Regions from separate parts of the Thiocapsa bogorovii genome, predicted to be linked through region 2. Evidence: predicted binding sites of a transcription regulator. Region 2 holds the regulator's gene; each other region holds the start of a gene.
The links. The regulator sigma-54, encoded in region 2, starts transcription at its own class of promoters, with help from an activator protein. The targets are predictions, from matches to a motif close to TGGCANGNTNCNTGCTT.
Positions count from the first base shown of each region.

Region 1 (6,437 bases), 560 kb from region 2:
GAATCTCTATACCCAGATTGGTCTGGTGATGCTGATCGGGCTCGCGGCCAAGAACGCCATCCTGATCGTCGAGTTCGCCAAGGAACAGCGCGAGAACGAGGGCTTGAGCATCTACGACGCCGCGGTCAAGGCCGCGCGACTGCGCTTTCGCGCGGTGATGATGACCGCGTTGTCGTTCCTGCTCGGCATCATCCCGCTGGTGGTCGCCACCGGTGCCGGCGCCGGCTCTCGGGTCGCGCTCGGCACCGCCGTGTTCGGTGGCATGCTCGCGGCCACGGTCATCGGAACCCTGCTGATTCCGGTTAGCTATTATGTGGTGCAAGGGGTACGGGAGAAGCTGAACGGGGCGCCAAGAGAACCGCTAGAGACGAACCGCGTCCGAGACGCCAGTTGATCAGCGGGACGCCCGTAACCCTAATCCGCAATCACGCGTATCACCTGTAGGGCGGGACACCGGACTACGATGCCCCGGAGGACCTGACCATCATCGGCTTGTTCGTCTAAGAAGGCATGTGGCACCTGTTCCAACAGGACCTCGATCTTCCGGAATCCGACGCGGCATGGCGCGGTCTTGCGCTGTTCCTCGAGCGCCACCGGAGCGCCACTGGGCGCGCTAAGGAGACGCAACATGAAGGTCCGCAAGCGCGGTTGCGGTGCCGGAGACCGGCAGGCGACGGTGTCAGCCAAGCTGATTGCCGCGGCCAGGTCCGGGGTCGCGGATGGCAGCATTCCCTCGCGGCTGACAACGACGAGCATCATGATCCTCGCGGTGCTGGGAGGGCTGGAGTACAGCCCGCCATCGGCGAGAATCGTCGGGCTGTTCACCCTCGTGACGGGCACGGGCCTCTATGTCGCGAGCGTCTACGGCGACGGGTTCGGTCGGGAGTTCGCGACGGGAAAAACTGTGAGCGCGCCCGAGCTCCAAGAATTGTTATTGAGCCCAGCGAACATCACGGCGCTGATGCTGTGGTTGTGGACCACGCTGTTCTTCGTGGCTGCGGCGGCCGGCTTGCTCAGCCTCGGTGCTGCATTCCAACTCAGCGAGCTCAGCCTTGTGGCGCTGCTCTTCGGACTTGGCTACGGGTCGCCCCGCAAGAGCGGAAGAACCTGGCGGACAAGTCTCAGAGACGGCTTGATCGTCGCGGCGATTGGGTGGTTCCTCGCCGACATGCGGATGCTGGCAGAGCTCGTGAAACAATTCTGAACACTCCGCTTTCAGACGCACCCACAAGCGATTGTGAGAGGGATGCTCTCAATATCGAAGAGAGAGTCGAATCGCTGACCAGGCGAAGGAGGATACCCGGAACTCGCCCGTGTCTTTTCCGTTCGGCCTCAAGCTGGAGTGACCCGGCTCGCGGATCGAGAAGCCAGAACGATGCCGGGGGCCTAAAACTGCCGCATCTTGATGTTCAGCGTCTGAATCCGGTAGGCGATCTGGCGCGGTGTCATGTTGAGCAGTCGCGCGGCCTTGGCCTGGACCCAGCCGGCCTCTTCCAGCGCGGCGATGACGCGCTCGCGCTCGTCGATATCGGGGTCGTTGAAATCGATCGTGGAGGTCTTCGCGGGCGTGCTCGGAAGCGGCTCGCTCGCGAGCGCAGCCACGTTCAAGCCCGTCAGCTCGATCACGTCGCGGTCGATGATCCCCTGCTCGCTCATGACCGCGGCGCGCTCCATGCAGTTCTCGAGCTCGCGGACATTGCCGGGCCAGTCGTGACGCATCAGGATGCGCAGTGCACTGTCGGTAATCGAGAGCTCGCGTCCCTGCATGCGCGAGACCTTTTCCACGAGAAAGCGGGCGAGGTCGGGGATGTCCTCGATGCGCTCGCGAAGAGCGGGCATGCGAATCGGCATGACGTTCAAGCGGTAGTAAAGATCCTCGCGGAAGTCGCCGGCCCGCACCTCGGCCTCGAGGTCGCGATTGGTGGCGGCGATGACCCGCACGTCCACCTTGAGCGTGCGCCCGCCGCCGACCCGCTCGAACTCGCCTTCCTGCAAGACGCGCAGCAACTTGGCCTGAAAGGCCGGGGTGATCTCGCCGATCTCGTCGAGAAAGAGCGTGCCGCCGTCGGCTTGTTCGAAACGGCCCTTGCGCTGGCTGATCGCGCCGGTGAAGGCGCCCTTCTCGTGGCCGAAGAGCTCGGATTCCAGCAGATTGTCCGGCAGGGCGGCGCAGTTGAGTTTGACGAAGGCGGCGCGTGCGCGTGGCGAGTTGTAATGGATGGCGTCGGCGATCAACTCCTTGCCGGTGCCTGATTCGCCCCGTATCAGGACGGTGGTGTTCCATTTCGCGACTTGGCGCACCTGATCGAAGACCAGGCGCATGGCGTCCGTATGGCCGATGATGCTGTCGAAGCCGTGGGTGCCTTTGACCTCGCGACGGAGCTTGTCGCGCTCCTCGCGCAAGGCTTGCTGCTCGGCCTCGACGGTCCGGGCGAGACGGACCGCCTGGCCGATCAGATTGGCGACCATCTCCAGAAAGCGCGCCCGTTCCTCGAGCAGTCCGTCGGCGAAGGGGGGCTGCGCCGCGAAGACACCGATCGCACCTCCTTCGCCGAGTCGGATCGGTACGCCGATGAAGGGGAGGTCCGGGTCATAGAGGCTGAGTCGATCGAGGAAGCGGGGCTCGTCGCCGATGCGCGGCAGGATCCAGGGACGATTACGCGAGAGGATGCTGCCGATGATGCCCTCGCCGGGCCGATAGGCGATGCGGTCTGCGGCGTTCTGGTCGTCGGTATGGAGCGCGCTGATCAAGAGCTCGCCGCGATCCTCGCTCAGGAGACTGACCATCCCGTGTCGAAGGCGGCCGCGCTCGTGCAGCACGCCGAGCACCTCGCGCAGGGTCTGGCGCAGATCGAGGGAACGGCTGAGCACCGAGCTCACCTCGAACAGTGCGCTGAGTTGGGATTCGAGCAGATCCAACCGGCAGGCCTGCTCGGCGCTGCCGGGGACGGGGAAGTCGGCGTTCATGAGGGTCCGTGCAAGCTCAGTCGTCGTCGGGGACAGCAGTCAGTGACAGGCGAATCCGACAGCCATCGGTCATCTTCGGGTCGACCTCGATACTGCCTCCGTGGGCATTCACGATCTCTTGACTGAGCGCAAGACCCATACCGGCCTTGCCGCGGCGGTTGCGCCAGCCGATGTAGAAGGGCTCGAACACCTTGTAACGGTCTTCGGTCGGGATCCCCGGGCCGTTGTCTTCGATCTCGACCTCGACGGCTTCGTCGACCCGGCGGGTCGTCAGGCGCAGCTCGCGGTGTGCGCGGTTGGTTTCGCAGAGCGCCTGAATGGCATTGTCGAGCAGGTGCTTGAACAAGGCGCGCAGTTGATTCTTGTGGCCCGGCAGCTCGGGCAGAACATGCGCCGGGCGCCAATCGACCACGATCCCCGTGGCCAAGAGCCGGTCGGTCTCTAGCTCCAGGACCTGGCGCAGGAGCTCGTTGACGTTGACCATGACCCCGGCCTCGCGCGGCTCCTCGGGCAGCGCCGAGGTCAGCGTCGCGAGTGCCTTGGCCCCCGAGACGCTGATCTGGTCGAGCATCCCGGCGAGCGTGTCGACGTTGCCGGCACCGCCGCGGACCATGGCCGCGGCGGCGTTGATGACGTTGAGCGGAACCTGGATCTGATAGATGGCCGCGGCGAGGGCCTCGCGCATCCCGTGCATCAACTGCTGCTCGGCGAGCCTGGCGCGTAGGTTTTCCAGATGGGCGCGCTCGATCTCGCGCCTCCGCGCCGTGACCTCGCTCGCGAGGAGCAGCAAACGCCGGTCGCCGGGGACCTGTCGGCCGAAATAGGTCCGAGCGCTGGCGTCCGTCTCCTCGACCGGGGTCCCCGAGCAGGCGAACCAGCGCGGCCCCATCGAGCCCGGGATCTCGATGGCGACCTCGACATCCTTGAAGCCTCGCCCATCCAAACAGGCGGCGAAGGCATCCACGCCGAGCTGCTCGCTGACCGCCGCGCGCAGAACATCGGCCGGCTCCTTGCCGCGCAGATCCCCGAACAGCTTTTTGTACTCTTGATTGTCCAGGATGATCCGGCCCTTGCTGTCGAGCAGGACCACGATCACCGGGGCCGCATCCAGGACCGTCTCGATGCGCGCCTTCTGTTGACGCAGCGCCCCCTCGAGCTCGTGGACCTTGGTCGCGTCCCGATGCATCCCGAGGAAGTACTGAAGATCCCCTTCGCGGTCTAGGACCGGGGAGATGATCAACTCGGCTAGATAGTCGCGGCCCGCCTTGGTGCGGTTGACCAGAGTGCCCGTCCAAGTCTCCTTGCGCTGGATGGTTTGCCACAGCTGTTGGTAGACGCTGGGGGGGGTCGCGTTGCTCGAGAGGATCGACTCGTTCTGTCCCAAAACCTCCTCGCGGCTGTAACCGGTCAAGGTTTCGAAGGCACGATTCGCATAGAGGATCGCCGCTCTATGGTCCGTGATGGAGATAGCCACGGGCGACTGCTCGACCGCTTCGAAGAAGAGGCGGGGAGGCAGCGGATCCAACGCATTGCCGCCCATCAGGGTCAGCGCCTCGACAACCTCGATCGGGGTCCCGTCCGGCGGCGAGGCCAGAAACTCGCCGAGCGCGTTGATGACGACCTGCTGGACGGTGTCCGGGGCTTCTCGGACCGGCACGGCGCTCTCCTGAATCCTGTACGTGGGCTAAAGTTAAAGCAATTATAATGCCATAAATGACAGCTGCGCGTGTGGCACATGACGACCCCGAGTCCGCTCGGACAGCGCAGCGCATGTCGTCGGCCCAACGCTCTCAGTCGGAGGCGCCCCTGTCGATACCCCTGTCAGTTTTACGACATTTCGATGCAACTGCAACCGTGATCTCTGTTGTCACCGCGACAGCCCGGCTCCGGAGGGATGACGCCGAGGAGCGAGACGGACGCGCCGGCGGGATGCCGGCTGTTCCGCGCCGCACGCTCCCCAGGCGAGGTCAATCGATTGATGAAGCGACGATTTCGGTCTCCAGCGCCATCTGGAAGGGCGCCGATCGATCCGGTGCGCGCGTCGCACTCGGTTGCTGGCACCGCATTTGCTGCTGCTATGGCATCAAGGTCGCGACGCAAGGGCGTTCCACCGATGGGCGAGTATGTGATGCTGATTCTCGGCACGGCGTTGGTCAACAACGTCGTGCTGGTCAAATTCCTGGGGCTCTGTCCCTTCATGGGGGTGTCGAACAAGCTCGACTCCGCCTTGGGGATGGGTCTGGCCACCACCTTTGTGCTGACCTTGGCCGCGGTTGCGAGCTGGCTGCTCGAATGGTTTGTGCTTCAGCCACTGGATATCGGTTTCCTCCGCATCCTGACCTTCATCCTGGTGATTGCCGCGGTCGTGCAATTTACCGAGATGGCGGTGCGCAAGCTTTCGCCCGCCCTCTACCAGGTCTTGGGGATCTTCCTCCCCCTCATTACCACGAACTGCGCCGTGCTGGGCGTGGCCTTGCTGAATGTCCAAGAGGCGCATGGATTCCTCGAAAGCGTCCTCTACGGGTTCGGCTCGGCCCTTGGGTTCACCTTGGTGATGCTGCTGTTCGCCGGCATGCGCGAGCGACTGGCTCTGGCGCAGGTCCCGGCAGCCTTCACCGGGACACCGATCGCCTTTATCGCAGCCGGGCTCCTTTCGCTGGCCTTCATGGGATTCGCCGGGCTGGCATGAAACTGCGGAACGCGGTCGGCGCGACAGGCAAGGATCGGTGAAGCGCTCGAACTCTTGTCCGGTCAGCGGCCATGGCGGGACGCGTTCCGGAGGGCGAGAGATCGATGAAGGGGTGCGCTGCACGGGTGTGACGATTTTCGAGACGGATGCCGACGGGGTTCGGGTCGGGTTTCGGAGGGCAGCGGACCAGCAGTTCCTTGGCCGCCTAGAAGGGCACAACCAACATGACGGATTCTTAAACGAGATCGGAACACGATGATAGCCGCGATCTTTAGCCTCACGACACTCGGCCTGATTTTGGGTTGGCTCCTGGGCCTCGCCGCACGCTATCTGAAGGTCGAGGGGAATCCGCTCGCCGATCGGGTCGTGGAGCTGCTGCCCGGCTCGCAGTGCGGTCAATGCGGCTATCCCGGATGCGCGCCGGCAGCGGAGGCGATCGCCTCGGGCGCGGCCTCGGTGACCATCTGTCCGCCGGGCGGACGTGCCCTGGCGGAGGAGCTCGCGGGTGTGCTCGGGGTCAGCGTCGACCTCTCCGGAGTTGCCGACAAAGCGCCGGCGATCGCACACATCCACGAGAACCTCTGCATCGGCTGCTGCAAATGCTTCAAGCGCTGCCCGACGGACGCGATCATGGGGGCCAACAACATGATCCACAGCGTCTTCGCCGACGCCTGTACCGGGTGCGAGCTGTGCTTCGACGTCTGCCCGACCGAGTGCATCGAGATGCGCCCGGTCACGCCGACCCTGCAGACCTGGTATTGGCCGAAGCCGAGCGCGCTGG
Region 1 covers NZ_CP089309.1:2,537,672-2,544,108, reverse strand. Annotated here, with positions in the region: gene LT988_RS11540 (efflux RND transporter permease subunit) at 1-394, shown strand, start outside; gene LT988_RS11535 (hypothetical protein) at 629-1,204, shown strand; gene nifA (nif-specific transcriptional activator NifA) at 1,387-2,967, opposite strand; gene nifL (nitrogen fixation negative regulator NifL) at 2,984-4,624, opposite strand; gene rsxA (electron transport complex subunit RsxA) at 5,081-5,656, shown strand; partial or broken gene rsxB (electron transport complex subunit RsxB) at 5,912-6,437, shown strand, end outside.
Region 1: a site for sigma-54 is predicted at 4,661-4,677, ahead of nifL (nitrogen fixation negative regulator NifL). Genes of this name have one in related genera too.

Region 2 (6,437 bases):
CTCGGCGCCCCGGCGAGCTTCAAACAGCTCCTCGACAACGACGAGGGCGAGGTCCTGGCCTTCGCGAAGCGGATGGAATACGACGCCGACAAGGACGAGCTCACCCTCATCGAGGACGCCTTGCTGATTCAGGGGGCCGACCGCGTCGCGAGCGAGCGCATCGTCTACGATCGCGCGCGCGCCCATTTTCGCGCGGGGGGCAGCGGACGGGTCAAGATCACCATCACCCCGGAGGAGGAATGAGGCTAAACCGCGTCCGGGGCAGACGATGACCTTTGATCGGAGACCACCCTTGAACAATCCCGAGAGCCTAGGCGGCGACGCGGTTTAGGATGAGCGATCTTATCGCGGATTCCGACTCGGACTTAAACCGCGCCCGGTGCGGTATGCGTCGTTTGTTGGGGTGGCTTGGCTGCGCCAGCTCCGACAACTGTCTGAGCTGGAACGGTTTACGGTATTCAGAATATTTGATTCCAAACCGCGTCTTCTAAAAGGTCGAAAAAATCCTTGAACCCGACACAACATGAAAACGACGCGTTTCACTCTGGACGCGGTTTAGGGTCGGGCTCGACGACGCTGCGCGCGGAGCATCTGAAGAAGAGCTACCGCGGACGCCAGGTCCTGCGGGACGTCAGCGTCGGTGTGGATGCCGGCGAGGTCGTGGGCCTGCTCGGACCGAACGGCGCGGGCAAGACCACCTGTTTTTATCTGATCGTCGGCCTGATCCCGGCGGACGAGGGCCGTATCGCGCTGAGCGGGCAGGACATCACACTAAAACCGATGCATGCGAGGGCACGCTCCGGCCTGAGCTATCTGGCACAAGAGCCCTCCGTGTTTCGTAAGCTCAGCGCGCGCGACAACATCCTGGCCATCCTGGAAACACGCCGCGATCTATCCCGGGCCGACCGTAACCTGCGCTGCGAGCGCCTCCTCGAAGAGTTGGGAATCGCCCATGTCGGTGGATCGCTTGCGCTGAGCCTCTCCGGCGGGGAGCGGCGCCGCCTGGAGATCGCACGCGCGCTCGCGGTCGACCCCCTGGTGATGCTGCTCGACGAACCCTTCGCCGGGGTCGACCCGATTGCCGTCGGAGACATCAAGGCTATCGTTTCGCATCTGCGCGATCGCGGGATCGGCGTACTGATCACCGACCACAACGTGCGCGAGACGCTCGATATCTGCGACCGCGGTTACATCATCAGCTCGGGGTGCGTCATCGCGGCAGGCACCCCCGCCCAGCTCTTGGCCGATCAACAAGTGCGCGACGTCTACCTGGGCGCAGATTTCTCCATGTGAGCGCAAGCCCGCCACTTCACCGGCACGCGCATCCGTTGGATGCTCTTTCCGAGATGTTGGGTGTAAGATGGCCGGCATGCCTCGGCTGATGACGCCTTCACCGGACTCAAACGGCTGGAATCGAGCAGAATTGGCCATGGCCGCTACCTGATCGAACACATCGAAAAGCGCATCCGCGATCCATGAAGCAATCCATCCAGCTTCGGCTCGGCCAACACCTGACCATGACGCCTCAGTTGCAGCAGGCGATCCGTCTGTTGCAGCTCTCGACACTGGAGCTCCAGAAGGAGATTCAGGAGGCGCTGGACACCAACCTCATGTTGGAGGAGGGCGACGAAGCGGACCGATTCAACGTCGGCGAGCAGCCGCAAACGGGCACCATCCAGAGCGAGGATATCGAAACACCGCGCCTGGCGGTCGAGCAAACCGTCGACCGCGAGATCCACGCCGAATCCAACGAGATGCCCGACGAGCTGCCCGTCGACACGCTCTGGACCGATGTCTTCGACTCCTATCTGCCGAGCACGTCGCACGGATCCGACGACGGCTCGGACTACGATCCCTTTGCCCAACAGAGTCGCCCTCAGACCCTGCTCGACCACCTCGCTTGGCAGCTCAACCTCTGCAGGCTGAGCGAGCGCGACAATATGATCGCCCAAGCGGTTATCGATTCGATCGACGCCGACGGCTATCTGCGCATCGATATCGACGAGCTGCTCCTGACCGTCGACCATCCCGAGATCAGCGCAGAGGAGGTCGAGGCGGTTGTTCACCGCATTCAATCCTTCGACCCCCCGGGCGTGGGTGCGCGCAATCTCCCCGAGTGCCTGCTGATTCAACTGAGCCAGCTGCCTGCCCAAACGCCTTGGCGAAACGCTGCGATGGCGATCTGCCGCGACGGGTTCGAGTATCTGGCGAAGCGCGACGTCGCTTCCCTGGTCCGTCAGCTGAAGGAATCCGAGGAAGCCGTTGCCGGAGCGCTGGCCCTGATCCGACGTCTCAATCCGCGACCCGGAAGCCTGATCGCCGGCGCACCGGCCCAGTATGTCGTTCCCGATATCTTCGTGCGCAAACGCGAGGGCCGATGGTCGGTCGAGCTCAATCCCGAGTCAATGCCTAAACTCAGAGTGAACGCCGAGTATGCGCGCCTGATCCGGCGCGCCGATCAAAGCGCGGACGGCGTCACCTTGAAGAGCCATTTGCAGGAGGCACGCTGGTTCATCAAGAGCCTGGCCAGCCGCAACGACACGGTGCTGCGCGTCGGGGCGAAGATCGTCGAGATGCAGCAGGAGTTCTTCGAGCACGGAGACGAGGCGATGAGACCGATGGTTCTGCGCGATGTCGCCGAGGCTTTGGAGCTTCACGAGTCGACCGTATCGCGAGTGACGACACAGAAATACATGCACACGCCGCGGGGAACCTTTGAATTCAAGTATTTCTTTTCCTCGCACGTCAACACCGCTTCTGGCGGGGAATGCTCGTCGACCGCGATCCGTGCCCTAATCCGCAAGCTGATCGCCGGCGAGTCCGCGAGAAAGCCCATGAGCGACAGCAAGATCGCACAAGAACTCGCCGATCAGGGGATCAATGTCGCGCGGCGAACCGTCGCCAAGTACCGCGAGGCCATGGGGGTTCCACCCTCAAACGAGCGCAAGCGCCTGGATTAGCAGGCACTTTGAACAATAAGGAGTCAGCAGATGCAGATCAATTTGACGGGTCATCACATTGACGTCACCGACGCGCTGAAGGGCTACGTCGACACGAAGTTCGAGCGGCTTGCGCGGCACTTCGACCACGTCATCAACGCGCACGTCATTCTCAGCGTCGAGAAGCTCGCCCAAAAGGCCGAAGCGACACTGCATATCAACGGCAACAAGCTCTTCGCCGACTCGGTCCATGAGGACATGTACGCTGCGATCGACGGTTTGATCGACAAGCTCGATCGCCAAGTGCTTCGCCACAAGGAGAAAAAGAACGATCATCGCGCTACGAGCCCGAAGATCAGCGAGGGCGAAGAACCCGATCAGATCTGATGCACCAGGCGTCGCGAAGGCGCCTCCGAGACCCCCGATGGGCGCTCTTGCCCGTCGGAGGCATGATACGAACGGGATCGGTGAGGGTTGGCAGGCGGAATCGCCGACCCCGTCCAGACATCCGAGGATTCTCAGGATCCATGATCACATATTCTCGCCCGCCATCGCTGCGCGGGCCCCGTTTCAAGAGCCAGCCGAAGCGCCCGTTACCCGCGGCGCACGGGAGCCGATACCGATGCTCAGCCCGGAACTGATCAACGAGGCCCGAATCGGTCAGGGGCTTGAGATTTCCAGCAAGAAGCGCTTGCTCGAGACCCTTGCCGAGCTGCTCGCCAACGACCATCCGCGCTTGAGTACGGAGAACGTCTTCGAGCGCCTCCTCGAGCGCGAACGCCTCGGCAGCACCGGTCTCGGACACGGCGTGGCCCTGCCTCACGCGAGGATCAAAGAGGTCTCGCAGGTGATCGGGGCTTTCGTACAAACGACTCGGGGGGTCGATTACGACGCCGCCGACGGCGAGCCGGTCGATCTGGCCTTCGCGCTCTTGGTTCCGGAGACGGCGACCGAGGAGCACCTCCAACTGCTCGCCTATCTGGCAGGCCGCTTCAGCGAGTCCGCAACGCGGTCGCAACTGCGCGACGCCGACTCGCCCGCGGCGATTCTGGACCTTTTGAAGGCCACCTAGCGGTCAAGCCGGGCCGCCAGCGATGATCGAAAGCCTTCAATCTCTGATCGCTCAGACCGGACCCCGGCTGAAGCTGCGCTGGATCACGCCGGAGCCGACGGCCGCGCGTCCGCTGCGCGGCGACGATCCCGGAACCACCCGGCAGTCGCTCATCGGCTCACTGAACTGCATCCACCCCAATCGGCTGCAGGTGATCGGCAATGCCGAGCTGATCTATCTGGCGCACCTGGGCCGGACCGCCTTCGGCGAGACCGTGGAGAAGCTCTTCGGGGATCATCCGACCGCCGTCATCTTCTCCGACGGTATCGAACCGGAGCCCGCCTTCCGCGAGGCCGCCGAGCAGACACGCACGCCGCTCATCGGCTCCTCCCTGGGCGACGAAGAGCTGATCAACCACCTTCGCTACTTCCTGACCCATGCGCTCGCCGAGCGCCGCACGGTGCACGGCGTCTTCATCGAGGTCTTGGGCATGGGCGTCCTCTTGGTCGGTGATCCGGCCGTCGGCAAGAGCGAGCTGGCACTCGACCTGATCTCGCGCGGCCACCGGCTCATCGCCGACGACGCGCCGCGTTTCGCGCGCATCGCCCCGGAGACCTTGGAGGGGACCTGTCCCGAAGCCCTGCGCGATTTTCTCGAGGTTCGCGGTCTGGGGATCCTCAACATCCGCGCCATGTTCGGCGAGGGCGCCGTCGTGCGCAGCAAGACGCTGAACCTCATTATCGATCTCCAGCCGCTCGACCAGCAGCAGTTGGAGTGCATCGATCGACTCAGCGGCAGCCTCTCGGTACGCAACATTCTCGGGGTCGCCGTCCCCAAGATCACGATGCCGGTTGCGCCTGGCCGCAACCTGGCGATCTTGGTCGAGGCGGCCGTGCGACACCAGATACTGCGCATTCGCGGCTACGATGCCGGTGTCGACTTCGTCGACCGCCAGGCGCGCGCCATCAGTATCGATCGACCCGACCCGCCGAGATCACCGTTATGACCGGACCACCCGCAGAGGAGCACGGGCGCGAACGCGCACAGTCCGTCGGCAAGCCGATGAGGCTGGTCATCCTCAGCGGCCTGTCCGGCTCGGGAAAAAGCGTCGCGCTTCACACCCTGGAGGACGTGGGTTTCTACTGCATCGACAACCTGCCGCTCTTCTTGCTGCAGGATCTCGCTCTCGGACTGCACGAGGGGCTCGACGATGCCTTCACGATGACTGCGGTCGGGATCGACGTGCGGACCAGTCCGGGCAGCGGTCCCGAGGAGCTCCGACACCTTCCCGAGCTGGTTCGCTCGGCACGCGAGCGCGGTATCGGCTGCGACGTCCTCTTCCTCGACGCACAGACCGAAACCCTGATCAAGCGCTTCAGCGAGACCCGTCGCAAGCACCCCTTGACCGGCGGGGACCGCTCGTTGCCGGAGGCGATTGCGCTCGAGCGTCGCCTCCTCGAGCCGATTCGCAGCTGCGCGGATATTCGCATCGACACGACCCAGACCAACGTCCATGAGCTGCGCGATCTCGTGCGCAGCCGCTTGGTCGGCGGCGACTCCCCGAAGGCATCCATCCTGCTTCAGTCCTTCGGCTTCAAGCACGGTGTCCCCCACGATGTGGACTTCGTCTTCGACCTGCGCAGCTTGCCCAATCCGCATTGGCAACCCGAGCTGCGCCGCTTGACCGGACGCGATCGGCCCGTCATCGAGTTCCTCGATTCCGCCGAGGCGTTTTGCAGGATGCGCACCGACATCCAGGGGTTCTTCGACCGCTGGATCCCCAGCTTCGAAACGGACGGGCGCAGCTATCTGACGATCGCGATCGGGTGTACGGGCGGGCAGCACCGCTCGGTCTACATGACCGAATCCCTGCGGCATCATTTCGAGTCCGAGGGTCATCAGGTCATGGTGCGGCATCGGGAGCTACCTTGAGCGTCGGTCTACTCATGATCACCCATCAGCCGTTCGGCGCGGACCTGCTTCGGGTCGCGGCGGCAATCTTAGGCGGACCTCCGCCGGGGATCGAGGCGATGGAGGTCGTCAACGACGTGCCCTGCGAGATCTTGGCGGCGCAAGCCGCCGAGCGCTTGGATCGACTGGACGCGGGCGAGGGCGTCCTAATCCTGACGGATCTCTACGGCTCGACGCCGGCGAATGTCGCGGTATCGCTCCTTGGGATCCATGAGCGGCTCAGAGTGATTGCAGGACTAAATCTGCCCATGTTGTTGCGCGCTCTGACCTACGCCTCGCTCGACCTGGATACCGTCGCCGAGAAGGCGCTGCAGGGCGGGCGCGACGGTGTCGTGCTCTGCTCGCGACGAGACGACCGCACATGATTCGCAAAGAGATCGAGATCCTCAACAAGCTGGGTCTGCATGCCCGTGCGGCGGCCAAGCTCGTGCAATGCGCCGGACGCTTTGCCAGTCACGTCGAGATCGAGCGGCGCG
Region 2 covers NZ_CP089309.1:3,096,536-3,102,972, forward strand. Annotated here, with positions in the region: gene lptA (lipopolysaccharide transport periplasmic protein LptA) at 1-243, shown strand, start outside; gene lptB (LPS export ABC transporter ATP-binding protein) at 577-1,293, shown strand; gene LT988_RS14015 (RNA polymerase factor sigma-54) at 1,476-2,960, shown strand; gene hpf (ribosome hibernation-promoting factor, HPF/YfiA family) at 2,991-3,326, shown strand; gene LT988_RS14025 (PTS sugar transporter subunit IIA) at 3,562-4,011, shown strand; gene hprK (HPr(Ser) kinase/phosphatase) at 4,034-4,996, shown strand; gene rapZ (RNase adapter RapZ) at 5,053-5,922, shown strand; gene LT988_RS14040 (PTS sugar transporter subunit IIA) at 5,919-6,326, shown strand; gene LT988_RS14045 (HPr family phosphocarrier protein) at 6,323-6,437, shown strand, end outside.

Region 3 (6,437 bases), 420 kb from region 2:
TTCCAGCTGTTGGTGAAATAATCGCTGTAGCGGCGCGAGTAGATCCCGGCCTGGACATTGAAACTCAACAGCTTGAGGCGCTGTGGGGCGGTGGAGAGGGAAGAGGCCCGGGAAACGGTTTGGTGGTGTGCATGGCCGGGCACGACATCGATCGGATCGACGCCGTCTATCGACTCGGCCCGATGCGTTGGCCCGGACGCGCTCGGCGCGTCCGAAGCCTCGGCGTCCCCGCTGACGCCGCGATCGGGTGATCCTGATTCCAGTGCTCCGATGACGAATCTCCGAAATCGAAGAAAGCCCGCGCAGGGACGTGCGAGGCGGCCGTGTCGGTTAGCGACTCTCCGATGAGTCGCCCCGGTTGTCGTGCTCGCCTTATTGGCTCAAGCCTTGGATGTACTGAGACACGGCTGCGATCTCCTGATCGCTCAACCGAGCCGCAGCGCCGCGCATCATCCCGTTCGGATCGTTGGCACGCAGCGCGCCGCGGAAATGCTCAAGCGTCTGCTTCGTGTAGTCCGCGTGCTGCGCCGAAATCCGCGGGAACTTGGCGAGCGACTGGCCTTGCCCTGCCGGGCCGTGGCATCCGCTGCATGCCGGGACGCCGGTCTCCGGATTGCCCCAGCGGTAGATGGATTCGCCCTTACTTGCCAATTCCGGATCCGCCGCCCCCGGGGTCTTGGGCTGGGTCGCGTAATAGGCGGCGAGATCCAGGACCTCTTGATCGGTCAAGGGCATGGCCATCGGGGTCATTTGCTCGTTGGCGCGGCGACCGGCCTTAAAGTCCATTAATTGCTTGACGATATATTCCGGGTGTTGACCGGCCAGCTTGGGCCAGAGCGGCACGATACTGTTGCCCTGGGGGCCGTGGCAGGCGATGCACACGCCGTTGGCCTTCGCCTCGCCGGCTTGCGGGTCTCCGACCTGAGGGGCGGCGGCTTGATGCCCTTCGGACGCATGTACCGCGCCGCTTACCAATGCCGTTGCCACCGTAACTGTTATCAGCCAATTCTTTACCATGGAGGATGCCTAATCGGGTCGTGATTCATGGCCGCGACGCCTCGTGCGGATCGGCGGCCTGGTCGGGGGGCGAGAAAATCCACGGATGTATATCAGAACATCCGCATATGGGTCAAACCAGCGGCGCCAAGTGTCCGGCGAGATGACGCTGTCTCGCCTGCTCAGAGACAGACAAAGAGACGAATAATTCCGCCCCGCGCCGCTGTGATCCGGATCGCTTGGCCATGGGCGTATTGACGGTATTCAGGTTCGAGCGGCGATGACGGATCGGTCCCCGCCGCGCCTTGATGCTCGTGTCTCTCGGCGCCGGTCCAGTCCGTCAATGGTTCATCTGCTGCATCTGCACCTCGATGCGGCGCACCGGGGCCTGAACGGGCATGCGCGATCCGTCTTCGAAGATCAGGGTGAGATCGACCGTTTCACCTGGCTCGAGCGGTTGTTTGAGGCCGAGGAGCATGACGTGGAGGCCGCCGGGTTTCAGGGTGACCGTCTCCCCTGCGGGAATCGCGACCTTCTCGATCCGGCGCATCCGCATCATTCCGCCTTCTTCAACGTGGGTGTGCAGCTCGACACTCTCCGAGACGGCGCTCTCGGCACCGACCAGCGCCTGACTCGTTCCGGTTTGGTTTTCCAGAGACATAAAGACGGCGCTGTTCGGTTGGCCGGGCGGTACCGCCCGAACATAGGGATCGCCGATCGAGACCTCGGCGCCGAGAGCGGAGCAGGACAGGGCGGTGAAGAGCGTGGCGGCGAGCAGTGGCGATGCGTATCCGGGCATGACTTGTCCTCCGACAGACGGTACAGGGTTCGAGATTCGGCTTGCTAAGGTTTGGACTGATTCTCGGTCGACGGGCTCGATCCCAGCAGGTTTCGGATCGCTGCCACGATATCCGTCGAGGGCGTGGCATGATCGAGGTTGAGCACGAGCTTACCTTGCGTGTCGACAACATGGGTGTAGGCGGAGTGATCGACGACATAGCCCATCGCCGAATCGTCCAGGTCGGTACGTCGGTAGGCTGCACCGTAGAGTTTGGCGACCTCGGCGATTTGCTCGCTCGTTCCGGTCAGGCCGAGGATCTCGGGGTGGAAATAGCCACTATACTCGGCGAGCCGCGTGGCCGAATCCCGCTCGGGATCGACACTGATGAAGAGGACCCGGACCCGCTCCAACTCTTCGGGCGTCAGCGCCTTGAGCGCTCCGGCGATCAACACCAGGTTGGTCGGGCAGATGTCCGGACACCAGGTGTATCCGAAATAGATCAGGACGACCTTGCCGCGCAGATCGGCGAGGGCGACCGGGCCGTTCACGGAGTCGAGGACGAAGTCGCCGCCCTGCGGCGGCGAGGCCAGATCCAGTGCATTGTGTTGCGGCGCCTCCGGATCGATACCGACCTCGGTCGGGGACCAAAACGACAGCCATGCCAAGAGTCCGACGAGGATCAGGATAACGATGATCAACAGCTTTCGCGTCACGATCGGGAGCCCCACCGGGAAAAGTCGATCCCCGCATCTTGGGCAGCGGGGTGCGATTCGCCTTGACGCACGTCAATCATACGGCGAAGACCCGGATGGGTCCGGGCTTTTGTGCGATAGGACCCGTGCGCCGCGCCATTCGCCCCGATTTTGCGGTTCCCGCCGTGCTCGACCTCCCCGGCAGGCAGAGCCGTGGGCGGTCTAACCGGTTGGTGGCAGGCGCGGGTGCTCGAACGCGAGCGTGCGCGGGTCGATCCCCGGGACTGGGCGCAAGTCCGGGACACTCTCCCGCTGCTCGAGGACCTGAACGAAGAGGAAATGCGGCGTCTCGCCGATCTTGCGCTCTTGTTTCTGCGCGACAAGCGTCTGGATCCCGCGCAAGGGCTTGAGCTCACCGATGCCATGCGCCTGGCGATTGCCCTGCAAGCCTGTCTTCCCGTGCTGGAACTCGGGCTTGACTGGTACCGCGGCTGGTATGCCGTCATCGTCTATCCCGAGGAGTTCGTCCCGGAGCGCGAGATCATGGGCGAGGACGGCGTGGTCTGGACCGAGCACGAAGCCAAAAGCGGCGAGGCCTGGGAACAAGGCCCCGTCATCCTCTCGTGGGCGGATGTCGAGGCCGGGATGGCCCGCGACGGCTACAACGTCGTGATCCACGAGTTGGCCCACAAGCTCGACATGCGCGACGGGGCCGCCAACGGCTGCCCGCCGTTGCACGCAGGCATGTCTCCAAAGGTCTGGGCGGAGACCTTCTCCGCTGCCTACGAGGACCTGTGTCGACGGGTCGACGACGACGAGGAGACCCCGATCGACCCCTACGCGACCGAGTCGCCCGCCGAGTTCTTCGCCGTGCTCAGCGAAGGTTTTTTCGAGCTGCCCGATCTTGTCCATTCCGAATACCCGGCGGTCTACGAGCAGATGCGGCTGTTTTACCGGCAAGACCCCTTGGCGCGACTCCCTGCCGCTGGGGGTGAGGCTCGGTCGACACCTTAAGCGGTGTCGGGCATTGAGCCAAATCCCACACGTCGGTTGTGTCAGGGCTGTCGCGATCCCGACAGACCCTGGGCTCAATTGCGCTCGCCTGTAATTTTTTCAGTCGGTTAATTCATCGCAAAGACCGGGCACGGTCTTTGCTCTAATGCTTCCAGAGACATCTTTCCGCGGGGCCTGTGCCCCTTCTCCGGAGGCAACGTGATGGAGTTGAAGGTGATTGCCGATGCCGCGGGCGCGCCCGGCGGTGGTTGCGCGTCGAGCGGCTGCGGTGCCGGCGGCGATAAGCTCGCCCATCTGCCCGAGGCCATCCGCGCCAAGATCAACAATCATCCCTGTTTCTCGGAGGACGCGCATCATCACTATGCGCGGATGCACGTCGCCGTCGCACCCGCCTGCAACATCCAGTGTCACTACTGTAATCGCAAGTACGATTGCTCCAACGAGTCACGCCCGGGTGTCGTTTCCGAGGTGCTGACTCCGGAACAGGCGGTGAAGAAGGTCATCGCGGTCGCCGCGGCCATACCCCAGATGACGGTACTCGGCATCGCCGGTCCGGGCGATCCGCTTGCTAATCCGCAACGCACCTTGGAGACCTTCCGCCAGCTCTCCGAAAACGCCCCCGACATCAAGCTCTGCGTCTCCACCAACGGACTCGCGCTGCCCGGTCTGGTCGACGAGATCTGCAAGCACAACATCGAGCACGTCACCATCACCATCAACTGTGTCGACCCGGACGTCGGCGCCAAGATTTACCCCTGGATCTTCTGGAACAACCGCCGAGTGACCGGACGCAAGGCGGCCGAGATCTTGATCGAGCAGCAGCAGAAGGGACTCGAGATGCTGGTCGCGCGCGGTGTCCTGGTCAAGGTCAACTCGGTCCTGATTCCGGGCGTGAACGCCGAGCACCTCAAGGAGGTCAGCCGGGTCGTCAAGGCCAAGGGCGCCTTCTTGCACAATGTGATGCCGCTGATCGCCGAGCCCGAGCACGGCACCTTCTACGGGATGATGGGCCAGCGCGGTCCGACCAACGAAGAGCTGAGCGCGCTGCAGGACGCCTGCGCCGGGGACATGGCCATGATGCGCCACTGCCGCCAATGCCGCGCGGATGCGGTCGGCATGCTCGGCGAGGATCGGGGCGACGAGTTCACGCTCGACAAGATCGCCGAGCAAGATGTCGACTATGCCGCCGCGATGGCCCGTCGCGCTGAGGTCCATGCGGCCATCGAGGCCAGTCGTACCGCCCAACGTCGCCAGTCCAGCGAGACCTTCGTCTCGATCGCCGCCCTGACCCGGCGCCGCCCCGCGCGCCCCGAGCCTCGTCCGGTTTTGATGGCGGTGGCGACCATGGGCGGCGGCGTGATCAACCAGCATTTCGGCCACGCCCGCGAGTTCCTGGTCTATGAGGCCAGCACGAACGACGTGCGCTTCATCGGTCATCGCAAGGTCGATCTTTACTGCTCGGGCGACGAGACCTGCGGCGATGGGGAGTCGGTTCTGGCCAAGACCATCCGTGTTCTCGACGGCTGCGAGGTCGTGCTCTGCTCGCGCATCGGCTACGAGCCTTGGGGTCAGTTGGAGGCCGCGGGCATTGTTCCGAACGGCGAGCATGCGATGGAGCCGATCGAGGACGCTGTCGCCGCGGTGTATCGCGAGATGGACGAGGCTGGGCTGCTCGATCGGCCCGACGGCGCCATGCATCGGATGAGCGCTTAAACCGCGCCCGGTGCGGTACGCGATGGGTTTGGATGGGATCGGCCCCGGCAGGCTGAACGAGCGTTGGAGTCGGCGCGGTTTAAGAATGAAACACGAGTAACTTTTAAATTCTAAACCGCGTCTCCGCAAAGGTCGGAAAGACCCTCGCGTCCGACCCGCCACGCAAACGACGCATTGCCCTCTGGACGCGGTTTAGCTCGCAAAGGCAGCGGAGGTCCATTCATGGCATTCAAGATTATCGAGGGTTGCGTGAATTGCTGGGCGTGTCTGCCCCTGTGTCCGAGCGAGGCGATTCGCGAGGCACTCCCGCATTTCATGATCGACGCACGCGCCTGCACGGAGTGCGAGGGCGACTTCGCCGATCCGCAGTGCGCGAGCATCTGCCCGATCGAGGGGGTCATTCTCGATGGGCTCGGCGTGCCGGTGAATCCTCCGGGGTCGCTGACCGGAATCCCGCCGGATCGGTGGGCGGAGATCCGCACCCAGATCCAGGCCCGCTGAACCGCGCTTCGTGTGATCCGCGGTGTCGGGGTTTAGGCGGTCCTGTGAGCAGGCCGCGGCCTTGGCGGGGCGCGGTTCAGGTATTTTTGTTCGGTGTATGCGGAAAGGAAAGGTGAGCTGATGTCGTCTGTGCTGTTCTACGAGAAGCCGGGGTGTCTGTCCAACGCCAAGCAGAGGGCGTTGCTGGACTCGCTCGGGCATCGTGTGACCGTGCGGAACCTGCTTGCCGAGCCCTGGACCGCCGAGCGGTTGCGGCCGTTTTTCGGGGCTCTGCCGGTGCCCGACTGGTTCAATTCGAGCGCACCTCGCATCAAGCAGGGCGAGGTTCGGCCCGAGACCCTGGACGAGTCGACCGCCTTGGCCCTGATGCTGGATGATCCGCTGCTCATCCGCCGACCTTTGATCGAGTCCGAGTACGGATGCGGCTGCGGTTTTGAGCCAAGTCGACTGCTAACGGCGCTCGGCGTGACCCTTTCGAACGATCAGGATCTGCAATCCTGCTCCCGCAGCGGTCCGGATCCGCGGTGCGCGCTTCCGACCGACGGAGCGGCCGCCTGATGTCGCCCGGCGAATCGGCCATTGCTCGGGATATTGCCGATCAGACTCCGGCCGTCGAGGTCGCGCCCGGCGTGCACTGGGTCGGCGCGCTCGATCCGGGTCTGCGCACCTTCGACATCATCCTGCGCACCGCCAACGGCACGACTTACAACAGCTATCTGGTGCGCGGCGACGCAGGCGTT
Region 3 covers NZ_CP089309.1:2,676,320-2,682,756, reverse strand. Annotated here, with positions in the region: gene LT988_RS12170 (endonuclease/exonuclease/phosphatase family protein) at 1-68, opposite strand, end outside; gene LT988_RS12165 (c-type cytochrome) at 373-1,017, opposite strand; gene LT988_RS12160 (copper chaperone PCu(A)C) at 1,337-1,795, opposite strand; gene LT988_RS12155 (SCO family protein) at 1,840-2,490, opposite strand; gene LT988_RS12150 (M90 family metallopeptidase) at 2,683-3,483, shown strand; gene nifB (nitrogenase cofactor biosynthesis protein NifB) at 3,685-5,196, shown strand; gene LT988_RS12140 (4Fe-4S dicluster domain-containing protein) at 5,419-5,697, shown strand; gene LT988_RS12135 (ArsC/Spx/MgsR family protein) at 5,818-6,255, shown strand; gene LT988_RS12130 (FprA family A-type flavoprotein) at 6,255-6,437, shown strand, end outside.
Region 3: a site for sigma-54 is predicted at 3,610-3,626, ahead of nifB (nitrogenase cofactor biosynthesis protein NifB). Genes of this name have one in related genera too.